3 regions of the Edwardsiella piscicida genome follow, and region 1 is predicted to be linked to each of the others. Evidence: predicted binding sites of a transcription regulator. Region 1 holds the regulator's gene; each other region holds the start of a gene.

Evidence for each region. Region 1 encodes PurR, which represses purine synthesis genes. Its sites were predicted from a motif close to CANGCAAACGTTTGCNTG; they were not measured.
Region 2: a site for PurR is predicted at 1,116-1,133, ahead of cvpA (colicin V production protein). Genes of this name have one in related genera too.
Region 3: a site for PurR is predicted at 1,202-1,219, ahead of L1P05_RS06080 (amino acid aminotransferase). Genes of this name have one in related genera too.

The regions. Positions count from the first base shown of each region.
Region 1 covers NZ_CP090968.1:1,784,318-1,786,501, forward strand. Annotated here, with positions in the region: gene L1P05_RS08170 (ABC transporter permease family protein) at 1-694, opposite strand, end outside; gene purR (HTH-type transcriptional repressor PurR) at 699-1,724, opposite strand; gene cydH (cytochrome bd-I oxidase subunit CydH) at 2,079-2,168, shown strand.
Region 2 covers NZ_CP090968.1:2,537,506-2,539,689, forward strand. Annotated here, with positions in the region: gene purF (amidophosphoribosyltransferase) at 1-528, opposite strand, end outside; gene cvpA (colicin V production protein) at 550-1,059, opposite strand; gene dedD (cell division protein DedD) at 1,249-2,040, opposite strand; gene folC (bifunctional tetrahydrofolate synthase/dihydrofolate synthase) at 2,030-2,184, opposite strand, start outside.
Region 3 covers NZ_CP090968.1:1,346,185-1,348,368, forward strand. Annotated here, with positions in the region: gene L1P05_RS06080 (amino acid aminotransferase) at 1-1,139, opposite strand, end outside; gene ompC (porin OmpC) at 1,387-2,184, opposite strand, start outside.

The DNA.
Region 1 (2,184 bases):
TCCACTGCCACAGCAGCTGCGCAAACAGCAGCGGCCGCTGCGGACCGAGCAGCTGCGCCAGATCCAGCGCCGACAGGGCAAAGGCCAGGACGCAGAACATGGGCAGGCGTAGCCCCGGCAGCAGCTGCGGCACCACGATGCGCCACCAGCCCTGCGCCGGGGGATAGCCCAGCGCGGCGCTGATGCGCAGCTGCCGCTGCGCGGCGCAGCGGGCGGCCAGATTCAGGGTAAGCAGATAGAAAAAGGGGGTCTCTTTTAACAGCAGGAGCAGCGAGAGGCTCAGGCCGTAGGGATCGTTGGGAAGCGGCAGATCGGGCGGCTGCTGCCAGTCAAACAGCGGCGCCATCAGGCGCCACAGCAGGCCGGTTGGCGCCAGCAGCATCAGCAGGCCGGTGGCCAGGGCGATGTGGGGGGCTGCCAGCAGCAGCGCCGGCGCCAGCGTGTGCTGACGCTGACGCCGTAGGGTGAGCCCGGCCAGCGCCAGCGCCAGCAGCAGGGCGCCGCCGGAGGAGCCTAGCGCTATCCACAGCGACAGAGCCAGGCTGCGGCCCAGCGCGGGCCACTGCAGCAGCTGCAGCAGCGCCTGTCCCGCATTTTGCTCGGTCAGCGGCAGTAGGGTCGCCGGAACCATCGCCGCCAGCGGTAGTGCGCCGGACAGCAGCACCAGCGCGGGAAACAGGACCAGCCGGGACACGCGCTTAGCGGCGGTAGTCGATGAACGGCCCGTCGGCCACGGAGCGACGCTCAACCAGCTTAGGATGCACTTCGATGGTTTGGGCGTCTTCGCGCTTGCTGGTGATGCGATCGAGCAGCATGTCGAATGCCATGGCGCCAAGGCGCTCCTTGGGCTGATGAATGGTGGTCAGCGCCGGGGTAAAGTAGCGGGCGTTGCGCACGTTGTCGTAGCCGATGACGGAAATATCCTGCGGTACGCGCAGCCCCATCTCGTCCGCGGCGCAAATGGCGCCCATCGCCATGATATCGCCGCCGACAAACACCGCCGTCGGGCGCTGCTTCTGCGACAGAATGTTTTGCATCGCCGCATAGCCAGACTCCGGCTCGAAGTCGCCTTCGACCAGCCAGCTCTCCTGCGGCGTGATGTTGGCCTCCTGCAGCGCCTTGAGGAAACCGCGCAGGCGACCGCCGCCGGTGTTGCGCGATACCGGGCCGGTGATGGCGCCAATGTCGCGGTGGCCGCGCTCGATCAGGTAGCGGCCGGCCAGATAGCCGCCCTCGAAGGCGTTGTCCTGGATAGCATCGGTAAAGTCGCTGCGGCGGGTGCCCCAGTCCATGACCACCATCGGGATATGACGGTAGTCCTCAAGGATCTCCAGCAGGTTCTCCGGATATTCGGAGCACATCACCAGCAGGCCGTCGACGCGCTTTTGCGCCAGCATAGCCAGGTAGGCTTTCTGCTTCTCCAGATTATTGTGGGAGTTACACAGGATCAGGGTATAGCCTTGGCTGTAGCAGCTATTCTCTACCGACTCGATGACCTCGGCAAAGTACGGCGCCTCGCTAGAGGTCGCCAGCAGGCCGATGGATTTGGTGTGGTTGACCTTCAGGCTGCGGGCAACGGCGCTGGGGGAGTAGTGTAGTTCTTTAATGGCCTCCCAGACGGCGGCTTTGGTCTCGTCGGCGACAAAGCGGGTTTTATTGATGACGTGAGACACCGTGGTGGTCGATACGCCTGCGCGCTTTGCCACATCTTTAATCGTTGCCATGAAACAAATGACTCCTAGGCGTACGCGCTGCGTCGCCGTTTTGTTAATCGTTTGCCTGCGTGCATCGGAAAATACGCCTGACAGCGCGGCTCGGCGCCGGCGCGTTTGCGCAATAGGGTGACGTTTGCCATTTCTTGTTTAGAATTATAGCGTCGGCACGCGGCAGTAAACCGCAAATTCTGTCTGATCTCAGGCAAAAGGGGAAGCACTAATTGGCGATTTGCGCAGGATGTAATCATAAGATTTTCTGCGTGTTTTAAGATGTGATTTATGTAAAAATGATTTAACACGGGTTTTGTGCGAATTCTTAAGTCAGTAAAAATTGATACAGAACGTAAAACATGAGGTGTCAGGATGGAAAACGATCTGAAGTATTCTCTGGTAACAACGGTGGTGGCGCTGGCGCTGATCGTCGTGGCCAGCCTGATCGCCGCACTGCACTAAGTTAGCGGGCGGCGTA
Region 2 (2,184 bases), 750 kb from region 1:
GCCGATGATCATCGCCACGCAGGCATAGGCCCCGCGGATTTGGCGATGGGTCGCCGCGACGGCGGCGAAGATGTTTTCTTCGCTCAGCGGATAGTGATCGTAGCGATCCAGCTCGTAGGCGAAGATATTCAGCAGGATCTCGGAGTCTGAGGTGGTATTAACATGGCGGCGGGCATGCTCAAACAGCTGCTGCTTTAGCTGATGGGCATTGGTCAGATTACCGTTGTGCGCCAGGGTGATGCCAAAGGGGGAGTTAACATAGAACGGCTGAGCCTCCGATGCGCTGGCGCTTCCGGCGGTGGGATAGCGCACGTGCCCTATCCCCATATTTCCCTGCAGGCGCTGCATATGGCGCGCCTCAAACACATCACTGACCAGTCCATTGGCCTTACGCAGGCGGAAGGCATGGTTATCATCGATGGTGACGATGCCGGCGGCGTCCTGGCCGCGGTGCTGCAGCACCGTCAGAGCATCATAGATAGACTGGTTTACCGGTGTAAAACCGGCGATACCGACAATACCGCACATGTTGTCATTTCCTCATCAGCGTTACCGGAGCGGCAGCGACGGCATGTGCTCCGGCAAGAAACTCGACGTGCTTTGCAGATAGTCAAATGACCACCTGATGATAGGGCTAAACTGCGGGATCAGCCGGGACTGCTTCCACTCCTCGCTTTGCGCCATCGCCGTGAAGGTGTCCATAAAGAACAGCAGCGCGGCGACGATCAGGATACCGCGTATGGCGCCAAAGCAGACGCCCAGTACCCGATCCGTCCCGCTCAGCCCGGTGCGCTCCACCAGGGAGCCGATCACATAGTTGACGATGGCGCCGACGATCAGGGTCGCGACAAACAGCACCGCTATCGCAATGCCATTGCGCACCAGCGCATCCTCAAAGCGGGTAAAGAAGGCGGCCAGATAGGGATAAAAATGGCTGGCGACAAAGAACGCCGCTCCCCAGGTAACCAGCGACAGCGCCTCGCGCACAAAGCCTCGGATTAAGCTGACCAGTGCAGAAAATCCGACGATGCCAATAATGACCCAATCAATCCAAACCATGACAATTCCAACGCATGAACTGCCGCAGATGTCGCCCGCGGCGCATTCTAACAGAAAAAGAAAACGTTTGCGTAGCAGATTTCCGCCGCGCGGCATAAATAAATCCGCCGCGTCCACCGCCCGTTTTCACGAAAAAAACGGCCCTGTCCGCCGCAGCGAACAGCGCCGTCGAACGCCGTTACGCGGTGCTTAGCGCACGCTGTAATTGCGGATCTGCCCATTCAGGCCGCTCAGACTGTTCAGCTCCGGCAGCGCCGACTGCAGCTTGGCGCGCGACGCCTCTGGGCCCACGAACAGCCGGTTGATCTCACCCTGCACCGGCGTCGCCGGTACGCTATAGACCCGATAGCCGGACAGACGCAGCTTGGCGATGATTTCATTCACCTTGCTCGCGTTACGCAGCGCGCCGAGCTGCACCACATAGGCCTGACCGACCGGCGCTTTCTCGCCGGCGTCGCTCTTGGCGACGGGCGCTGGCGGCGGCGGTGTCGGACGACTCTCAGGCGGCGGCGTCACGCTCTTCACCGGCTCGCTGGCTTTGGGACGACTCTCCGCGACCCGCGTCGGCGGCTCGCTGGCTTTCGGCCTGCTCTCCTGCGGCGACGGCGCGCTGATCGGTGGCGGAGCCGTACGCGGCGGCTGTGGCTCCGGCGCTCGGCTCTCGACCGGCTTCAGCTCCACCAGCTCGCCGCGGGTATGCGCCGGGGCTGTCGCCGGCGCGGGTACAGCGGGCGCGGTAGCGCCAACCGACGCGGCTGGCGCCGCGCCGGCGCCGGGCAACGGCGTTTCGCCCAGCGGCTGGGTGACCGGCGGAATGGCATCCGTCGGATCGTCCTCGCCCGGACGCGGCACCAGCGGGATCGCGGCGAACTCATCCTGATAATGTTTTTTCTGGCCATCCAGCAGACCGGGCAGAATGATCACCCCCAGCGCCACCAGGATCACCGTACCGACCAATCGGTTCTGAAACTTACTTGCCACCCGTCTCTCCTGACGCGAGGGCTGCCATCACGTGAGCAACCGTATGGAAGGAACCGCAGACCACCACCGTATCGTCGGCGGCCGCGTCGGCCATCGCCTGACGCCAGGCCTGCTCAACGCCGTCAAACGCCTGGGCGTCGGCGG
Region 3 (2,184 bases), 440 kb from region 1:
ATCCCCGCCACGTTGATGCGCCCAGAGCTGACGGCGTAGACGCCGAACTCGTCGCGCAGACGGCCTACCTGCTCTTTGGTCAGCCCGCTGAAGGAGAACATGCCGTTTTGGTGGATGATAAAGCTGAAGTCACGATCGGCGCCTTTCTCCTGCAGGGTATTCACGAACAGCTGGCGCATCCGTTGGATGCGCTGGCGCATATCGGTCAGCTCCTGCTCCCAGATGGCGCGCAGCGCATCGTTGCCCAGAATGGTGGCGACGATCGCGCCGCCGTGGGCCGGCGGGTTGGAGTAGTTGGCACGGATCACCGCCTTGATCTGGCTGAAGGCGTTGGCGGCGCTGCCGCTATCGGCGGCGATCAGGGTACAGGCGCCGACGCGCTCGTTGTACAGGCCAAAGTTCTTGGAGTAGGAGCTGCAGACGATCAGCTCGTCGTGGCGGGCCGCAAAGAGGCGCAGCCCCTGCGCGTCCTCTTCCAGCCCGTGGGCAAAGCCCTGATAGGCGAAGTCGAACAGCGGCAGCCAGCCATTGCTGCGGGACATCTCCGCTAGGGCCTCCCACTGCGCCGCGGTTGGGTCAATCCCCGTCGGGTTATGGCAACAGCCGTGGAACAGCACCACGTCGCCGGGCTGTGCCTGGGAGAGGCTCTCCTGCAGGGCGGCAAAGTCCAGGCAGTGGTTATCGGCGTCATAGTAGGCGTATTCGCACACCTCCAGTCCGGCGGCGCTGAAGACGCTGCGGTGGTTCGGCCAGCTGGGGTTGCTCACCCAGATACGTTTGGCACAGGTTTTACTGGCCAGGAAGTCGGCGGCGACGCGCAGCGCCCCGGTGCCGCCGGGCGTCTGCGCCGCGAGCGCTCGCCCGGCGCCGATAATCGGGCTGTCGCTGCCCAGCAGCAGCTCCAGGGTTCGCTGGCCGAAGGCGGCGATCCCGTCGATGCTCAGGTAGTTCTTGCTGGTCTCATGCTCCAGCAGGTACTGCTCGGCCTTTTTAACGCTGGTCAGCACCGGCGTATTACCGCTTTCGTCTTTATAGACGCCGATGCCCAGGTTGATTTTATGCGGGCGCGCATCGGCGCGAAACAGGTCGGCCAGCCCCAGGATTGGATCGGCGGGTGCAGCAGGGATGTTTTCAAACATGCGAGAGCTTCCATGTGTCCAGTTAAGCCAGTGGAGAGACAGATTACCGCTATGGAAAACCCTTGCCAACCGTTTGGCTGAAAAAGACGATAAAGTGGTGCGCAGGGCGGGGAATACGGAATTAATGCTGTAAAAACAAACGCAAGCAGCATGGCGTTGAGCGTCGGCGTCGCGCAAAAAAACAAAAAAAAGCAGGGCCTAAGCCCTGCCTGATCGGATATCCATGGCGACCGGTGGCCGCGCGGGATTAGAACTGGTAAACCAGACCTACGCCAACCACGTTATCAGTGGTGATGCCGTTGGTTTTGTAGAAGTCGTCGTTACCGTCCAGCAGGTTGATTTTGTAATCAACGTAGGTGGACATGTTTTTGTTGAAGTAGTAGGTCGCGCCCAGGTCAACGTATTTAACCAGATCTTTGTCCTGGTTAGCGTCTGCACCCAGCTGCTTGCCTTTAGACTGCAGGTAGGCGATAGACGGACGCAGACCGAAGTCGAACTGGTACTGAGCCACGGCTTCGAAGTTCTGGGTCTTGTTGGCGATACCGTCGTCACCGTACGGGGTCATGTTCAGGGTTTCGGCGTACATGGCGGCAACGTAGACGTTGTTGGCGTCGTACTTCAGACCGGTGGTCCATACCTGAGCCTTGTCACCGCTGGCAATCAGGCCACCGGCATTTTTCTGAGACAGGGTACGGTTAGAGGTAGAGTAAGCCGCCGCAGCGCTCACGCCCCAGCCCAGATCGTAGGAGGCAGACATACCGAAGCCGTCGCCGTTCTGCTCGGACAGGGCGTCACGACCGTTGTTGCTTTCGCCTTTGGCGCCGTTTTTACCCTGGTACTGCAGAGCCATGTTCAGGCCGTCAACCAGACCGAAGAAGCCGTTGTTGCGGTAGGTTGCAACGCCGTTGGTACGGCCGGTCATGAAGTTGTCGGTGTAGGTGTAGGAGTCACCGCCGAAGACCGGCAGCACGTCGGTCCAGGCTTCTACGTCGTATACGACGCCGTAGTTACGGCCGTAGTCCAGAGAGCCGTAGTCGGCGAATTT